2 regions of the uncultured Microbacterium sp. genome follow, and region 1 is predicted to be linked to the other one. Evidence: predicted binding sites of a transcription regulator. Region 1 holds the regulator's gene; the other holds the start of a gene.
What was found. The regulator HspR, encoded in region 1, represses chaperone genes until heat shock. The targets are predictions, from matches to a motif close to AAGTTGAGTCNNNNNGACTCAACTT.
Positions count from the first base shown of each region.

Region 1 (9,360 bases):
CCTGCTCATCGACGTCACCCCCCTGAGCCTCGGCATCGAGACCAAGGGCGGCATCATGACCAAGCTCATCGAGCGCAACACCGCCATCCCGACCAAGCGCAGCGAGACCTTCACCACGGCCGACGACAACCAGCCGTCCGTCGCGATCCAGGTCTTCCAGGGCGAGCGCGACTTCACCCGCGACAACAAGCCGCTGGGCACGTTCGAGCTCACCGGCATCGCACCGGCGCCCCGCGGCATCCCGCAGGTCGAGGTCACGTTCGACATCGACGCGAACGGCATCGTGCACGTGTCCGCCAAGGACAAGGGCACGGGCAAGGAGCAGTCGATGACGATCACGGGCGGCTCGTCGCTCGCGAAGGACGACATCGAGCGCATGGTGCGCGAGGCCGAGGAGCACGCCGCCGAAGACAAGAAGCGTCGCGACTCCGCCGAGACCCGCAACCAGGCCGAGACCCTGTCGTACTCGATCGACAAGCTCATCAAGGACAACGACGACAAGCTCCCGGCCGACGTCAAGACCGAGGTGCAGGGCGATGTCGATGCGCTCAAGACGGCGCTCGCCGGCGAGGACGACGACGCGGTCAAGGCCGCGTTCGACAAGCTGACGGCGAGCCAGGGCAAGCTGGGTGAAGCGATCTACGCCTCGTCGCAGGCATCCCAGTCGGCTCCGGATGCTGCGCCCGAGGGTGCACCGGAGGGCGAGGCCCCGTCGGGGTCCGAGGAGGACGTCATCGATGCCGAGGTCGTGGACGACGAAGACGAGAAGAAGTAGGACGAGAACCCATGTCGAAGAAGGACCACGAAGAGCCGCAGGGCTACGACGGCCCTGAGTCGTCCGGTGGGCAGCCCGCACAGGAGCCGGCGGAGGAATCCGCCGGCTCCGCCGCGGCGTCGACGGAAGAGCTGACCGTCGACGACATCCTGGGGGCGACGCAGAACTCGGATGCTGCTGCCGAAGACGCTGTCCTGGCAGACCTGGAGTCCGCTCTGCTGGGCGACCTCAAGCGGCTGCAGGCCGAGTATGCGAACTACCGTCGCCGGACCGAAGACCAGCGCGAGCGCGAGCTCGAGCGTGCGAAGGGAGAGGCCGCCAAGGGCCTCATCCCGGTGCTGGACGATCTGGATCGCGCCGACAAGCACGGCGACCTGCAGGAGGGCACGCCCTTCTTCGCGATCGCCGAGAAGCTCCGCACGCTCGCCGAGCGGATGGGACTGGTCGGCTATGGCGCGGCGGGCGAGGCCTTCGACCCGCAGCAGCACGAGGCTATCTTCCAGGCCCCGACCCCCGGCGTCACCGAGCCGACGGTCCTCGAGGTCGTCGAGACGGGCTACCGTCTCGGCACGGTCGAGCTTCGACCCGCCAAGGTCGTCGTCGCCGTGCCGGCCGACCCTTCGCCTGGCTCAGGGACCGTTTAGCACGCCATGGCCAGCCAAGACTGGTTCGACAAGGATTTCTACGCCGTGCTCGGCGTCGATAAGGGCGTCGCGGACGCCGATCTCAAGAAGACTTATCGCAAGCTCGCCCGCAAGTACCACCCCGACTCCAATCAGGGCGACACCGCGGCCGAGGCGAAGTTCAAGGAGATCAGCGAAGCGTATTCGGTGCTCTCCGATGTCGAGCAGCGCAAGGAGTACGACCAGATCCGCGCCATGGGCTCGGGCGCCCGGTTCACCGCGGGCGGCCAGAGCGCCGGCGGCTTCGAAGATGTCTTCAGCATGTTCGGGCAGGGTCGAGGCGCGCGCACGCAGAACCCGCAGGATTTCGACGACATCTTCACGATGTTCAACCAGCAGCAGGGCGGGGGATTCGGCTCCGGCCGATTCGGCCAGACCACCGGCGGCTTCCGCGGCTACGGCGGGCCGACGCGCGGCGCGGATGTCACCGCGCGCACGACGATCGACTTCATCACCGCGACCAAGGGCGAGACCATCACGCTCCAGGGTGATGACGGCAAGCCGTTCAAGGTGAAGATCCCCGCCGGCGTCGCCGACGGACAGAAGATACGGCTGCGCGGCCGCGGTCGCCCGTCGCCCGACGGCGGCGAGACGGGCGACATCGTCGTGCAGATCGCGGTGCGACCGCATCCGGTCTTCACCCGCGACGGGCTGAACCTGCGGGTGAGCGTGCCGGTGACCTTCACCGAGGCGGCGCTCGGCGCGACGATCGAGGTGCCCACGCTCGGCGGCGATCCCGTCAAGCTGCGGGTGGCCCCGGGCACTCCGTCCGGGCGCGTCCTGCGCGTCAAGGGCCGGGGTGTCGAGACGTCAAAGGGCACCGGCGACCTCCTCGCCGAGGTGCAGGTGGCTGTGCCGTCGCACCTCGAGGATGATGCCCGCGCCGCGCTCGAGAAGTTCCACGAACTCGAGCCCAAAGAGAACCCGCGCGCCGACCTGATGGCCAAGGCTCGGGGGTAGCGATCATGGTCGACCACGACCAGCTCGACGAGGATTCGCCGATCCTCGCGATCGCCGCCGCGGCCGAGCTCGCGGGCATGCACCCGCAGACCCTCCGCCAGTACGACCGGATCGGCCTGGTCGTGCCCGCCCGCACGCAGGGCGGCTCGCGCCGCTATTCGCTCCGCCACGTCCAGCAGTTGCGTGAAGTCGCGCGCATGTCGGGCGACGGCATGAGCCTGCCCGCCATCGCCCGCATCATCGAACTGGAAGAGCGCGTGCGCGAACTGCACTTCCGCGTGCGCGACCTCGAGGCGCGCGTGCAGGCCGAGCTGCAGAACCGCCCGGGGGCCCGGGTGTTCGCGGCCGGATCGACCGGTTCGGTGGTGTCGCTGCGCCACGGCACCCGCGTGCGGCGCACGCGGGAGGTCATGCTCTGGCAGCCGCGCCGCTTGCTGGACGCCGGCGAACCCACCCCCGACGACCTCGACGAGGACTGACGCGCTCGCGGCAGCATCCCGACACCGCCGTCCGTTCCCGCGAGACTGTCTCGCCGCCCGACGCCTCCCAGTCGTGATCAGCCGACCGGCGGCGTGATCCCTCGCGCCTGGAGGTACAGCGCGTAGTCGGCGCGCGATAGGTCGGCGTAGGCGTAGGCCCACTCGACGATCGACTCGCCGACGACCCGGCCGTTTCCGATGTAGCCGGCCACGAGCGCGGCGGTCTGCGACTGCACGTGCGCACGCGCGAGCGTCGTGGCGCAGACATCCGCGTAGCGGGCGAAAGGCACGTCGTCGAGGGTGTCCATCTCGATGCTCCCCTTCTTGTCGTGGAACTGGCGTACGTAGTAGTCGGTGTCGTTCTCGGTGACCTGCAGGTGGCCGAGGAACGGATCGGACACCGCCTGCAGGATGCGCTGCAGCGCCACGACCCGACCGCCTTCGCCGAACTCCGCGACGTGGTCGACGAGGGCCTGCGGCTGGGTGACGTGCCCGTATTCCTCCAGCACACTGCGCACCGCCTCCTTCGCCTGCAGCAACAGCGCGTTGCCTGCGCCGTCCTGCAGGAGCAGCAGGAAGCACCGCGTGCCCACGCTGCCGACACCCACCACCCGCCGCACGATGTCCGAGACGGTGTAGTGGCGCAGCAGCAGACGGATGTCGACGCTGGTCGTCACGACGTAGCGGTCCAGGAGCTCGCTCAGCTGCGACTCGATCTCCGCGGGGGCGTGCGTCATCGTCGGGGGGGCTTCGACGAACGCGATCCGGCCGGTGCCCGTGACCGTCGTCAGTTTGCGCATCGCCCGCTCGGCGGTGCGCTTCTCAGCGTCCTTCATGGCGGTGCGCATGGTCTTGCGGCTCTCCGGGTCCATCCCGGCCAGCCGCGCGCCCGCGTCGAAGTGCTCGTAGAAGCGGACGAGGGGGCTGAGCTTCACGCCGGCTTCCATCGCCCTCGCGTACGTGCGCACGGCGCTGAGCGAAGCATCCCTGATGACAGCGTCGTCGCGAGACGTCGACTGTCCCGCGATCACGATGCTCGTGACGAGCCGCTTGAGGTCCCACTCCCACGGCGCCCACGCGGCCTCGTCGAAGTCGTTCAGGTCGAAGACGAGTGTGCGCTGCGGCGAGGCGTAGAACCCGAAGTTCGACACGTGCGCATCGCCGCAGGACGCGACGAGGATGCCGGAGTCCGGGTCGCTCGCGAGGTCGGCGGCCATGATCGCGGCCGTGCCGCGGTAGAACGTGAACGGACTGGCCGACATGCGCTCGGCGCGCAGCGGCAGGTACTCCTGCAGCCGTGAGGCGTTCTGCCGGTCCAGGATGCCGATCGGGTCGCGTGGGGCCTCCACGCGCCGTGCGAGGTTCCGGCGCGGAACCGTCGCACGCACCTCCCGACCCGAAGCCAGCAGATCGGCCAGCGACGGCGGCGGCGTCCACGATTGGGCGAGGGGGCGGGGCGGGGCGTCGGTCATGGCTCATTGTCCACCCGGGCCGGCCGGCGGCGCAGGGGAGGGCGGCAACATCATCCTGCGCGGGTGAGCGGCCGTCGCCCGCCTGCCCAGCGGGTCTACGGGGGCGAGCGGGCATCCGCCTTTAGAGTGCAGAAATGACGACGAAGATCCTCCGCGAAGACACGCGGGGTGAGACGCCCCGGAGCCTGCGTTGGGCGCAGCTGACCTATTGGCCCCTGGCGATTGCCGCCGGCGTGTTTCTCATCACCTACACGGTGCACGTCATCGGCGACGTTCAGGGCCTGGCGGCCATCGTCACCACGCTCGTCATCTCGGTCATCTGGCTGATATTCATCGTCGACTACCTCGTGCGTCTCTCGCTGTCGAACCCGCGACGACTGTGGGCCCGCACCCACAAATTCGACCTCGTGCTGGCGATCGTGCCCCCGCTCCGACCGGTGAAGCTGCTCGACGCATTCACCAGGATCGCCTCGTTCACGCGCACGGCGGGCAGCTCCATCCGCGCGCGCCTCCTGATCTACGGTGTCGGGTCGGCGCTCCTGCTCATCTGGTACATCTCGCTCGTCGAGGTGCAAGTCGAGCGGCATGCGCCAGGGGCATCGATCACGTCGTTCCCGGCCGCCGTCTGGTGGGCGTTCTGCACGGTGACGACCGTCGGCTACGGCGACTACGTGCCCGTGACGATCCCCGGCCGGGTCGCGGCCGTCGTGCTCATGGCGGGCGGCGTGGTGTTCGTCGGTCTCGTCGTCGCGACGATCTCCTCGTGGGTGGTCGAACGCGCCACCCGAGGCCATGAAGACGCCATCCCCGCCAGCCGCGGGGACGTCAGAGCGCTGACGGATGCCCTCGTGCAGGCGCAGCACCGCGTCGAGGCCGAGCGGCTCGCGGCTCGCCAGGCCGACTCTTCGACCAGTCCGTCGTCGGGCTCGTGATGACCCCGTTCCGACGTCGCCCGCCGGCTCAGCCCGCGCCCGTGCCTGCCGCGCCGGCTCCGTCTGTGCTCTCGCCGACCCTGCGCGTGCTGATCGGACTCGCTGCGACGGTCATCGCCCTCGCGGGACTCTCGCTCGCGCGCGAACTCGTCGGTCCTCTGGCGCTCGCCGCGGTGATCGTCATCATCTGCCACCCCATCCGTCACCCGCTCGAGCGGCGAGGCTGGCCCAGGTGGCTCGCGACCACCACCGTGATCGTGGTCTCTTACCTGATCCTCGCGGTGCTGGCCGCGCTGATGTTCTTCGCGGGCACCCAGTTCGTCAAGCTCGTCGGCAGCTACTCCGACGAGCTGCGCGCCTCGGCGCAGAACGTCGTCGCCTGGCTGCAGTCGGCCGGGCTCGACCAGCAGGCGACGGACGCAGCATCCGGGATGCTGGATCCCTCCGCGATCATCGGTGTCGCCACCTCGCTCGGCGGAACCGTGTTGAGCGTGCTGACCGCGTTCTTCTTCGTGCTCGCCTATGTCATCTTCATGGCCGCCGACGGGTCGCGGTACGCGCGCGCGGAAGCGCAGTTCGGCGCGGGGATCCGTTCGACGGTGGCGCGATTCCAGTCGTACAACCGCGGCGTACGCCGCTACTACATCGTGAACGCATCCTTCGGCGCGGTCGTGGCCATCATCGACGGCCTCGCGCTGTGGGCACTGGGCGTGCCGGCGCCCGCGGTGTGGGCGATCCTCGCGTTCGTCACCAACTTCGTGCCGAACATCGGCTTCGTGCTCGGACTCGTCCCGCCCGCGGTGCTCGCGCTCGTCGTGGGCGGCTGGCCGCTCATGCTCGCCGTCGTCGCCATCTACTGCGTCGTCAACGTGACCCTTCAGGTGCTCGTCCAGCCGAAGTTCGTGAGCGATGCGGTGAACCTGAGTCTCACGCTGAGCTTCTTCTCGGTGATCTTCTGGACGTTCATCATCGGCCCGCTCGGAGCCATCCTGTCGATCCCGTTGACCCTGCTGGTGCGGGCGCTCGTGCTCGAAGGCGACCCGGGAGCGCGCTGGCTGAGGTGGCTGTCGGGGGACGCGGATGCTGCGCGGTCGCCCTCGTCGGAGACAGGCTGACCGTCGCAGGGTTTTATTCCCGCGAATCCTTCCGCTCAGGGCGTACGCCGGTGGTTGGAGGGTGTCGGGGGTTGGTCGTACTCTGAGGATGCTCCGACGGATGCCTCGCGCACGCGTCCGATCTTCGTCGAGCGCCCACCGACCCATCGGAGACACCGTGCTCGGAAAACTCCTCTTCCGCTATCTGAAGCCGTACCGCTGGCTGCTGGCCGCCCTGCTGGTGTTCCAGATCATCTCCGCGGTCGCGACGCTGTACCTGCCGCGACTGAACGCCGACATCATCGATCAGGGCGTCTCGCAGGGCGATGTGGCCTACATCTGGTCCACCGGAGCCCTGATGCTCGCGATCTCGCTCGGCCAGATCGTGGCGGCGATCATCGCCACCTACTTCGCCGCGAGGGCGTCGATGGCGGCGGGCCGCGACATCCGGCGCGACCTCTTCGAGAAGGTGAGCGCGTTCTCGGAGCGCGAGGTCTCGTCCTTCGGCCCTGGCTCGCTCATCACCCGCAACACGAACGACGTCCAGCAGGTGCAGATGCTCGCGATGATGGGCTCGACGATGCTCGTCACCGCTCCGCTGCTGGCGATCGGCGGAATCATCATGGCGGTGCGTCAGGACCTGGGACTGTCGTGGCTGATCGCCGTCGCCGTGCCGGTCCTGCTGGTGATGGTGCTCCTCGTGGTCAGCCGGATGGTGCCGCTCTTCCGTCAGTTCCAGAAGAAGCTCGATGCCGTCAACCGGGTCCTGCGCGAGCAACTGACCGGCGTGCGTGTCGTGCGGGCATTCGTGCGCGAAGACATCGAAGAAGAGCGGTTCGGCGTCGCCAACACCGACATCATGGTGGTGGGTCGCAAGGTCGGTTCACTGTTCGTCCTCCTCTTCCCGATGGCGATGCTGGTGCTGAACGTCACGGTCGTCGGCGTCATCTGGTTCGGCGCCGTCCAGGTAAACGACGGCACCATCGAGATCGGCACCCTGTTCGCCTTCATGCAGTACATCGCCCAGATCCTGATGGGCGTGCTGATGGCGAGCTTCATGGTGATCATGATCCCGAGGGCCGCCGTCTCGGCGGAACGGATCAGCGAGGTCCTCGCCAGCGAATCGACGCTGGTGCGCGCCGCGAACCCGGTGTCCGTCTTCCCCTCTCGAGGTGCGGTGCAGTTCCGCGACGCCGAGTTCACCTACCCGGGCGCCGAAGAGCCGGTGCTGCAGGGGATCACCTTCGACGCGGCGCCCGGTGAGACGGTGGCCGTGGTCGGGTCGACCGGCGCGGGCAAGACCACGCTCGTGTCGCTGATCCCGCGTCTGTTCGATGTGACCGGCGGCGAGGTGCTCGTCGGCGGGGTGGACGTGCGCGCGGCCGACCTGGATCTGCTCTGGAAGGGGATCGGCCTGGTTCCGCAGCGACCGTTCCTGTTCTCCGGGACGGTCGCCTCGAATCTGCGCTTCGGCCGGGAGGAAGCGACGGACGAAGAACTCTGGGCAGCCCTCGAGATCGCGCAGGGACGCGACTTCGTCGAGCAGATGGAGGGCAAGCTCGGCGCGCGCATCGCGCAGGGCGGCACGAATGTGTCGGGCGGCCAACGGCAGCGTCTCGCGATCGCGCGTGCGATCGTCCACCAGCCCGACATCCTCGTGTTCGACGACTCGTTCTCCGCGCTCGATCTGACGACCGACGCACGGCTCCGGCAGGCGCTGTGGCGCGAACTGCCGCACGTGACCAAGATCGTCGTCGCCCAGCGCGTCTCGACGATCACCGAGGCCGATCGCATCGTGGTCCTCGACAACGGACGGATGGCCGGCATCGGAACCCACGAAGAGCTTCTGGAGTCCAGTACCACCTACCGAGAGATCGTCGATTCGCAACTGGCGGTGCAGGCATGAGCACTCCCGATATCGTCTCCGAAGAGGAGCAGCTCGAACTCGAGCTCGCCGAGCAGGCTCGCCAGAACTCCGGCGATTGGGACAGCGTCAAGCCCGGCAAGGCGTCGAACTTCGGCAAGAGCTTCCGCCGCTTGATCGGCCTGCTGAAGCCGCACGCCGTGTCGTTCACGATCGTGTCGATCCTCGGCGCGATCGGCGTGGTGCTCGCAGTGATCGCCCCCAAGATTCTGGGCGAGGCGACCAACATCATCTTCGAGGGTGTCGCCTCGAACGCGCTCGCCGGCCAGTTCCCCGCCGGCACATCGCAGGCCGATGTGGTGGCCGCCCTCCAGGCTGCCGGCCAGACCGACTACGCAAACGTCATCGGTGCGATGGACGCCTTCTCGGTCGGCACCGGCGTCGACTTCAACGCCCTGCGCATCGTCATAGTCGCAGTGCTCGCGATCTATGTCGTGTCTTCCTTCCTCAGCTGGATCCAGGGCTATGTCATCAACGTGATCATGGTGCGCACGATGTGGCGTCTGCGTCAGGACGTCGAGGTGAAGATCAACCGCCTGCCGCTGTCGTACTTCGACAAGGTGCAGCGCGGCGACCTCATCTCCCGCGTGACCAACGACATCGACAACATCACGCAGACCATGCAGCAGTCGCTGTCGTCGGCCCTGACCTCGGTACTGACTGTCATCGGCGTCCTCATCATGATGTTCTCGATCTCGTGGCAGCTCGCCCTGGTCGCGCTCGTCTCCCTGCCGCTGATGGCCGTCATCTTCGGAGTGATCGGACCCAAGTCGCAGAAGGCTTTCGGCATCCAGTGGCGCAAGGTCGGTACGCTCAACGCGCGCGTCGAGGAGTCGTTCTCCGGGCACGCGCTCGTGAAGGTCTACGGCCGCCAGCAAGACTCGCGTGCGAAGTTCGAGATCGAGAACGCAGAGCTCTATGAGGCCAGCTTCCGCGCCCAGTTCCTCTCCAATGTGATCATGCCGGGGATGACCTTCATAGGAAACCTCACCTACGTCGGCATCGCGGTGCTCGGCGGCGTGATGGTCGCCGGCGGCCAGC
Region 1 covers NZ_CAXTJR010000011.1:95,552-104,911, reverse strand. The annotation lists gene dnaK (molecular chaperone DnaK) at 1-775, shown strand, start outside; gene ACFE6Z_RS14740 (nucleotide exchange factor GrpE) at 787-1,419, shown strand; gene ACFE6Z_RS14735 (DnaJ C-terminal domain-containing protein) at 1,426-2,418, shown strand; gene ACFE6Z_RS14730 (heat shock protein transcriptional repressor HspR) at 2,424-2,897, shown strand; gene ACFE6Z_RS14725 (DUF2252 domain-containing protein) at 2,975-4,369, opposite strand; gene ACFE6Z_RS14720 (potassium channel family protein) at 4,504-5,301, shown strand; gene ACFE6Z_RS14715 (AI-2E family transporter) at 5,343-6,416, shown strand; gene ACFE6Z_RS14710 (ABC transporter ATP-binding protein) at 6,574-8,301, shown strand; gene ACFE6Z_RS14705 (ABC transporter ATP-binding protein) at 8,298-9,360, shown strand, end outside.

Region 2 (9,360 bases), on a different contig from region 1:
GACGGTCTCGACGAAGGTCGTCGGCCCGCACACATAGACGAGAGGATCGGATGCTGCGGCCCACACCGCTGTGTCGAGTCGCTCACGTGTCACCCGACCCGTGACCCCCGCCCACCCCGCTGGTGCCTGCCGCGTGTAGACGTAGTCGACCTCGACGGCGGAGGGGGCGAGGGCGGAGAGTTCGCGGCGGAAGAAGACGTCGTCGGGAGTGCGCACCGAATACAGCAGCCGGAAGGGGCTCTCGTTGCCGGCTCGCGCGTGCGCCTCGGCGATCGCGTAGAGCGGCACGACGCCCGAGCCGCCGGCGATCAGCTGGACCGGCCGGGGGTCGCCGCCGGGCTGCCAGATGAAGAACGCGCCCAGGGGCCCGTGAAGTTCGAGCCGATCGCCGACCTGGAGATCGTGCACGAGGAAAGGCGATACCTCTCCGTCGGGTACTTCGTCTACGGCCAGCACGACCTGCGTGCCCTCGCCCGATGACGCGAGGGAGTACGAGCGCGACGCCTGGTAGCCGTCCGGCGCGGTGAGGCGGACGTCGATGTGCGCCCCGGCATCATTGCCCGGCCAGGTCGGCACCTCGAGGGTGATCCGGCGCGCACTGGAGGTCTCGGGCACGGCTGCCACCACGGTGGCGGCATGCCACGCTGCGGAGCGGCGAGGGGCAGCGGGTAGCTGCGAGCCCCGTGGTGGTGTCACCAGTAGCGCTCCTCTTTCCACGGATCGCCGTGCAGGTGGTAGCCGTTCTGCTCCCAGAAGCCCGGGTCATCGCGCGGCATCGTCACGAGGCCCCGGATCCACTTCGCGCTCTTCCAGAAGTACAGGTGGGGGACGAGCAGGCGTGCGGGCCCACCGTGCTCCGGGTCGAGCGGCGCGCCGTCGGCCTCGAACGCGATCCAGCTCTTCCCGCCGAGCAGGTCGTTCAGCGGAACGTTGGTGGTGTAGCCGCCGTAGGAGTGCGCCATGACGAAGCCGTGATGGGTCTGCACCTGCGCGAAGATCGTGTCCAGCGATACGCCCCGCCACGGCATCTCGAGCTTCGACCAGTGCGTGACGCAGTGGATGTCGGCGCTGATGTCTTCGATTCCGAGGGCGCGCAGCTCATCCCATGACCAGCGGTGGGTGCCGTTCTCCGTGGTGAGCGTGAACTCCCACTCGTCCGTCGAGATGCGCGGCGTCGGGCCGGCGGACAGGACCGGCCAATCGGGGGCGAGGGTCTGACCTGGTGGCAGGCGCGGATTGCGTTCCCGCCGCCGACCGGTGAACCCCCGGGTGATGAAGGACATGCGAACCCCTTCCGTCGGGTTCACCCTAGCGACAGATCGCCCCGATCATCACCCGGAGGCACCAGGATGGAGGCGTGACCAGCACCTCGCTCCTGCCGGCGCGTCCGCAGCCCGACCCCTCGGCGTCGAAGAAGAAGAGGAAAGCGCCCGGCGGCGACCAGTTGTCAGCCGCTCTGATGCTCGTGGGCACCGCGATCGCCATGCTGTGGGCCAACCTGCCCGGCGACACCTACGACGAGTTCTGGTCGATGCCGATCGGGCTCTCGATCGGCGACTGGGCGGGCGTGTTCACGCTGCACCAGTTCGTCAACGAAGGTCTCATGGCCTTCTTCTTCTTCCTCGTCGGGCTCGAGGTCAAACGGCAGCTCACGATCGGAGAACTGACCGACCGATCGCGTGCAGCCGTGCCCATCGTGGCGGCCGTCGCGGGCCTTATCGTCCCCGCGCTGATCTTCGTGTCGTTCACCGCCTCGACCGGCCACGCGCAGGCCTGGGGCATCGTCATCTCCACCGACACCGCTTTCCTGATCGGCGCGCTCGCGATCATCGGCCCGAAATACCCGTCCCGCTTGCGCACGTTCCTCCTCACGCTCGCCGTGGTCGACGACATCGGCGCGCTGCTGGTGATCGCGCTCTTCTACTCCAGCGGGATCAGCCTGTGGCCCTCTCTCGCGGCGATCGTGATCATGGTGCTGATCGCTCTGGTGCGCTTCCTGCCGGAAGGACGCGGCTTCACCTATACGGTCCTCGGCATCGCGCTGTGGATCGCGGTGCTGCTCGCCGGTATCCACCCGACGCTCGCCGGTGTCGCGGTGGCGCTGCTGATTCCCGTGTTCTCGCCGCGCCGCGGCGACGTCGAGCGCACGGCCGAGCTGTCGCAGGCCTTCCGCGAGTCGCCGAATCCGATGTACGCAGCGGCGGTCACCCGGAGCCTGCGCGACTCGTTGTCGATCAACGAGCGGATCGACAACGGATGGCGTCCGTACATCGCCTACGGCGTCCTCCCGTTCTTCGCCCTTGCCAACGCGGGCGTGAAGCTCGACGGTCAGGTGCTCCTGGAGGCGTTGGCCTCGCCGGTGAGCTGGGGAATCGTCGTCGGGTTGGTGGTCGGCAAGTTCGTCGGCATCACCGGCGCGACCGCCCTCATGCGCGCGCTCGGCAGGGGGCAGCTCGCGCCGGGACTCGGAATGAACCGGATTGCGGGCGGAGCCACGCTGTCGGGCATCGGTTTCACCATCTCGCTCTTCATCGTGCCGATCGCGATCGCCGACCCGCACACGCAGGACCTCGCGCGGGTCGGCGTGCTCGCAGCATCCGTCACCGCCTTCTTCCTGGGGTGGGCGGTCCTCTCGATCGGGGATCGATTGCGGCCGCCGCAGGCGATCGGGGCCAAGCTCGCCCGCCCGATCGACCCGACTCGCGACCACCTCCGCGGACGGATCGATGCGCCGTACAAGATCGTCGAGTACGGCGATTTCGAGTGCCCGTTCTGCAGCCGTGCGACCGGATCGGTCGATGCGGTCGTCGAGTACTTCGGCGACGATGTGCTCTGGGTCTGGCGGCACCTTCCTCTCGACGCCCCGCACCCGCACGCGCAAGAGGCGGCGCAGGCGGCCGAGGCTGCGGCCCTGCAGGGCAAGTTCTTGGAGATGGCCAGGAAGCTGTTCGCGCACCAGGACGCACTCGAGACCGATGACCTCTGCCGCTACGCGGAGCAGCTCGGGCTCGACGGCGACAGGTTCGCCTCCGACTTCGGCTCGCCGTCCGTGCTCCGGCGCATCCAAGACGACCGGCTCGATGCCGAGCTCATGGATCTGCATGCGACTCCCACATTCTTCGTCAACGGGATACGGCACAGAGGCCCGTATGACTCGGCCAGCCTGATCCGCGCGCTGCAGGCGCCCGCACCGCAGCCCGCGAAGCGCTGATTCTCTTCCGAGCCGATTTGCCCGAGTCGATTTGCGGAGCCGACTTGCTCGGAATACTCCGTGAGACTGGGTGTTGAAGTTGATACAGAGGCGCTCAAGTTCATAAACTTGATGCCTTGGCACTCAAGTTTCATGAGGAGGACTCGTGCCCGAAGACTTCACCCCCCAGAGCGACGAGAACGGCGCCGGTGCGTTCGATGAGTTCCTGGCCCGCTACATGGCCGGTGAGCGCGCCCGCGAGGCGCGCTCGATCGACCTCAGCAGGTTCTTGAGCAGTCGTACGCAGTCGATCCTGCAGAACGCGGGGCGATTCGCCCTCGAGCGTGGCCAGCGTGAGCTCGACGCGCTCCACGTGCTGCGCGTGATCGTGCAGGAGGCGCCCGCCGACGACGCGGTACGCCGCGTCGGCGCAGACCCGCGTGCCATCGTGCGTGCCGTCGAAGAGCGCCTCCCTGCGCCCACCGATCCTGCCGAGCTCGACGGGGCGATGATCGCGCCGTCGGTGCAGCGCGCGCTGTTCCACGCCTACCAGGTGGCTCGGGCGTCGGGCTCGACCTACGTCGACCCCGAGCACCTCTTCTTCGCGCTCGTCATCGCGCAGGATTCCCCGGCCGGCCAGGTGCTGGCTCAGGCCGGCGTCACCGCCGAGGCCCTCACCCAGGGCGCCCGAGAGACGGTCACGCCGAGCGGAGCCACCTCGAACGAGGAGAAGACGGATGCCGCGGCATCCGAGACTCCGATGCTCGATCGTTTCGGAACCGACCTGACCGCCCGTGCCATGGCCGGCGAGCTCGACCCGGTGATCGGGCGTCTCGACGAGATCGAGCAGACCATCGAGATCTTGAGCCGTCGCACGAAGAACAACCCCGTGCTGGTCGGCGAGGCCGGCGTCGGAAAGACCGCGATCGTCGAGGGCCTGGCCCAGGCCATCGTCGCCGGCACCGTGCCCGAGCAGCTGCGCGGCAAGCGCGTGATCGCGCTCGACCTGCCGGCGATGCTCGCCGGCACCCGGTACCGCGGAGATTTCGAGGAGCGCCTCACGAGCACGATGGACGAGGTCGCCGCCCACAAGGGCGAGCTCATCATGTTCATCGACGAAGTGCACACCGTCGTGGGCGCCGGTGGCGGCGGCGAAGGCGCGATGGATGCCGGCAACATCCTCAAGCCGCGTCTCGCGCGCGGCGAGCTGCACCTGGTGGGTGCGACGACGCTCAAGGAGTACCGCGTCATCGAGAAGGATCCCGCGCTCGAGCGCCGCTTCCAGCCCGTGCGGGTCGGCGAGCCGTCGGTGCAGAACGCCGTGCTGATCCTGCGCGGACTGCGCTCGGCGTATGAGGATCACCACGCCGTCACCTACACCGACGACGCGCTGCGCGCTGCGGTGGAGCTGTCGGATCGCTACCTCAGCGACCGTGTGCTGCCCGACAAGGCGATCGACCTGATCGACCAGGCGGGCGCGCGGCTGCGGCTGCGCCTCGGCATGACCGTCGATGTCGGTGCGCTCGTCGCCGAACTCGCCACCCTCGAGGCCGACAAGAACGCCGCGGTCTCTGGGGAGCACTACGAGGAGGCGTCGCGCATCCGCGACGCGATCGCGGACGTGCAGACGCGGCTGGAGGCGGCGACGTCCGGCGGCCCTTCGACAGGCTCAGAGACCGTCGCGTCTGCCGATGCTGTGGTCGATGAAGCGCAGATCGCCGCCGTGATCAGCCGGGCCACCGGCATCCCGGTCAATCGCCTCACCGAGACCGAGCGCGACCGTCTCGCCCTTCTCGAGGACGAACTGCACGCCCGCGTGATCGGACAGGATGACGCGGTCACCGCTGTCGCCAAGGCCGTGCGCCGCAACCGCACCGGCATGGGCGACTCGCACCGACCGGTCGGATCGTTCCTGTTCCTGGGCCCCACGGGTGTCGGCAAGACCGAGCTCGCCAAGGCGCTCGCCGGGTCGCTCTTCGACGACGACACGGCCGTAATCCGCTTCGACATGAGCGAGTTCGGCGAGCGGCACACCGTGTCGCGCCTGGTGGGTGCCCCTCCGGGATACGTGGGGTACGACGAGGCCGGGCAGCTCACCGAGCGCGTGCGGCGCAACCCCTACTCGATCGTGCTGTTCGACGAGATCGAGAAGGCCCACCCCGACGTGTTCAACCTGCTGCTGCAGGTGCTCGACGACGGGCGTCTGACCGACGGGCAGGGGCGCACGGTCGATTTCCGCAACACCGTGATCGTGATGACCTCGAACCTCGGCAGCGAGTTCCTCGCGTCGCGCTCAGGCGCCATCGGCTTCATCGCCGACGGCGGCGGAGCGACCGGGTTCGGCAGCGACAAGGATCTGCGCGATCGCGTGATGGGCAAGCTGCGCGAGGCGATGCGGCCCGAGTTCCTCAACCGCATCGACGAGATCGTCCTGTTCCGCAAGCTCGCCGTCGATCAGCTGCGCGAGATCGTGGGGCTGCTGCTCGGTGCGACCCGCGCCCGCCTCGCCAAGCGCGACGTCGAGCTCGAGGTGACGGCGTCGGCGATCGATTGGGTCGCCGAGAACGGCTACGAGCCCGAGTACGGTGCGCGACCGCTCCGCCGTGTGATCCAGCGTGAGGTCGACGACCGCATCGCCGACCTGTTCGTCAGCGGTGAGCTCGTGGACGGCGGGTCGGTGACGGTGGATGCTGTCGCCGGTGCGCTCGTCGTCCGCACCACGCTCGTCGACGTGGCGCAGGCCGCGTAGGTTCGTCGTTCCGCGCAAGGCGCCGTCGGGATTCCCGGCGGCGCCTTCGCGTGCGTGCAGGTGTCTTCTGTTCTGTCGGCGGCAGCGGTTCGGCAGCGGGTCGGTTGGGGGTCAGCGGCGGGTCGGTGGGTCGGTTGGGCTGGGGGTCAGCGGCGGGTCGATGCCGCGACGGTGAACTTCGCGTTGCGGGCGACCTGGCGGGTCGGTCCGACGATGCGCTCGAGCGCGGAGCGATAGGCGAGCGGCGAGTTCCACACCGTCCACAGCTCGCCCCCCGGCCGCAGGGCGCGTGCCGCATCGGCGAACAGCCAGAACGCGAGCCGCTCGTCGACAGCAGCCCCCTCGTGGAACGGCGGATTCAGCGCGATGAACGCCGCGCTGCCGTCTGGGCGACTCGCGAGTCCGTCGTCTCGGACGACCTGCACCCGCTCGGCGATGCCGTTCGCTGCCGCCGTGGCGCGGGCCGAGGTGACCGCGGCCGACGACCGGTCGGTCGCAAGCACCGTGATGTCGGGATGCTGGAGCGCCAGCCACACGGCGACGACGCCGGTGCCGCACGCGAGGTCGACGACGTCGCCGCCTTCCGGGAGCCGTCCGGGAAGGTTCTCGATGAGGAACCGGGTGCCGATATCGATCGAGGTGCCCGCGAACACCCCGCCCAGGGCCGAGACGACGATCGGTTCGGAGAGGCCGGGCAGGTTGTGGCGGGCGGTACGGGGCATGGGATCGGCGCCGTCGTGGGGGCCGCGCGCGATCAGCACCCGCGACTTCTGGCGCGCGTGGGTCACGTCCACGGTCGTGAAGTACTCGCGCAGCACGTCGTTCATCGTGAGCGACATGTGCTTGATCCGGCCGCCGGCGAAGACGACGACATCCGGGCGCGCGTGCGCGGCGATGAGACCGGCGATATCGCGCAGCGCATCGAGCGACCGGGGGAGTCGCACCAGCACCGTGCCGGCATCCGTCACGAGCGCGGGGTCGAGCCCCAGTGAGCGGGCGCGGTCCGGGTCGGCGACGGCATCCCGCAGCGTCCATTCGGCCGTGACGGAATCCTGGTGCACGCGCACGTGGCCTGCTCCATCGCCGAGCACGGCGCGCGTGAGGGCTCCTGATTCGTCGCCGATCACGACGAATGCACCCGGCGGAGTCGTCGCGCGTGCCGACGCCGACTCGTCGAGGATCAGCCGGTCCGCAGCATCCGCATCGATCACCGCCCCACGCTAGCGCGAGAGCCGGGATGACGTGAGAGCACACCGGGCTCCGCAGTGCACCTGGAACGGCCGCAATGCCCCTCGATTCCCGCAATGCACCCTCGGTCGAGGGTGCATTGCGACGGTCGAGGGTGCATTGCGACGGTCGAGGGTGCATTGCGACGACCAGAGGTGCGGCGTGGGATGCTCGGAGGATGACAGAACAACACGGCGTGGTGTCGATCGGCATCGCCGGATCCCTCGGACCGGAGGCGGGTGCCGCGGTCGCGGAGGCTGCCGAGCGCGCGGGATTCCGCGGGCTCTGGGTGAACGACACGCCCGGCTCCGATTCGCTCGCCGTGCTGGCGGCGGCCGCCGCATCGACCGAGCACCTCGTGCTCGCGACGGGCGTGATCCCGGTGGATCGCCGCCCCGCCGCCGAGATCGTCGCCGCCGTGCAGCGGCTCGGGCTCCCTGAGGATCGCTTGATTCTGGGCATCGGCGCCGGGAGCACCCGCGTCGGCGCGCTCGACCTGGTCGGCGAGCAGGTGCGACAGCTCACGGCGGAAACCGGTGCGCGGGTTCTCGTCGGTGCACTCGGCCCCAAGATGCGTGCCCTGGCGGCAGAACACGCGGACGGCGCGCTGCTGAGCTGGCTTACGCCCGCACGCGCGGCAGAGCAGGCGCGACAGCTTCGGGATGCTGCACCCCAGGGCGCCGGTCACGTCGCCCTCTACGCGCGCACGGCCGTCGACCCCCGCGCGATCGCGCGACGCGACGAAGAGGCGCGCCGCTACGCGACCTATCCCGCCTACGCGGCGAACTTCGCCCGGCTCGGCATGGACCCGCTAGCCACGGTCCTCCCCGCCCCCGATGAGGATCTGGCGGCAGGAGTCGCCGCCTACACGCAGAGCGTCGACGAACTCGTTCTCCGGGTGATCACGGCATCCGACACGCTCGATGAGCATCTCGAGTTCATCGAGGCCGCCCGCCGTGCGCTGGATGCGAGCTGACAGGATGAGCCGATGAGCCGCCACCACCGTCGTCGGCGCCGTTCCCCAGCATCCGAAGCCGTGCGGGTCATCGCCCGCGTCGTCCTCGCCGGCTTTCTCGTGTATACGGGACTCTCGCACCTGTTCTGGGGTCGCCGCGGCTTCCGTATCGCGGTGCCCGACTGGGCGGTCCGGCAGTCGCACCTCGATAAGGACGCGATCGTCGTCGCGTCGGGGGCGGTCGAGATCGCGCTGGGCGCGGCGCTCGTGGCGCTCCCCGCCGAGCGGGCACGGGTCGGCGCGCTGACCGCGGGGTTCTTCGTCGCGGTGTTCCCGGGCAACGTCCACCAGTGGCTCACCGGCAGGCCCGCCCCGATGATGCGCACCGACATGTCGCGTTTCGGCCGGCTCTTCCTGCAGCCTCTCCTCGTCGCGTGGGCCCTGTGGGCCGGCTCCTGAGCCCGCGCCCGCGCGTGCCTGAGCCCGCGCCCGCGCGTGAGCCCGAGCGGGCGCGGGCGCGAGAAACCACATCGGCGCTGAGACGACACGTGACGCGTGATGTCTCGTCGCGGATGTGGTTTCTCGGGGGTCTGGAGGCCATGGCAGAGTGGACGGATGCCACGCATCGGTGCGATCTTCACTCCCTCCTTCCCGCCCGAGGCGCTCCGCGGCGCCGCGCAGGCCGCCGAGGCCGAGGGCGTGCCCGAGCTGTGGCTCTGGGAGGACTGCTTCCGCGAGTCGGCGTTCGCCGCAGCATCCGCCGCCCTCGCCTGGACCGAGCGACTCAAGATCGGCATCGGGGTCGCCCCCATGCCGTTCCGCAACGTCGCGGCGCTGGCGATGGAGATCGCGACTATGGAGCGACTCTTCCCCGGCCGGCTCATCCCCGGTGTCGGCCACGGAGTGCTGTCGTGGATGGGTCAGATCGGGGCACGCGTCGCCTCGCCGCTCACCCTCATGCGCGAGTACGTACCGGCGCTGCGGTCGCTGCTCGCGGGCGAAGAGGTCACGTTCGCGGGGCGCTACGTGTCGCTCGATCAGGTGCGGCTCGACTGGCCGCCCGCTCAGGCTCCGGTCGTCATGGCAGCGGGGGAGGGACCCAAGACCGTGCGCCTGACGGGCGAGGTCGCCGACGGCACGATCCTCCCGGACGGGAGCAGCCCGGATCGCGTCGCACGCACGCTCGCGCTCGCCCTCGAGGGGCGGACCGCGGCCGGACGCGCCGGGTCGCACGAACTC
Region 2 covers NZ_CAXTJR010000001.1:71,533-80,892, forward strand. The annotation lists gene ACFE6Z_RS00340 (FAD-binding oxidoreductase) at 1-696, opposite strand, end outside; gene ACFE6Z_RS00345 (molybdopterin-dependent oxidoreductase) at 693-1,283, opposite strand; gene nhaA (Na+/H+ antiporter NhaA) at 1,358-3,211, shown strand; gene ACFE6Z_RS00355 (ATP-dependent Clp protease ATP-binding subunit) at 3,357-5,939, shown strand; gene ACFE6Z_RS00360 (class I SAM-dependent methyltransferase) at 6,086-7,150, opposite strand; gene ACFE6Z_RS00365 (LLM class flavin-dependent oxidoreductase) at 7,345-8,142, shown strand; gene ACFE6Z_RS00370 (hypothetical protein) at 8,155-8,580, shown strand; gene ACFE6Z_RS00375 (LLM class flavin-dependent oxidoreductase) at 8,737-9,360, shown strand, end outside.
Region 2: the regulator HspR is predicted to act here: its motif matches at 3,288-3,312, upstream of ACFE6Z_RS00355 (ATP-dependent Clp protease ATP-binding subunit).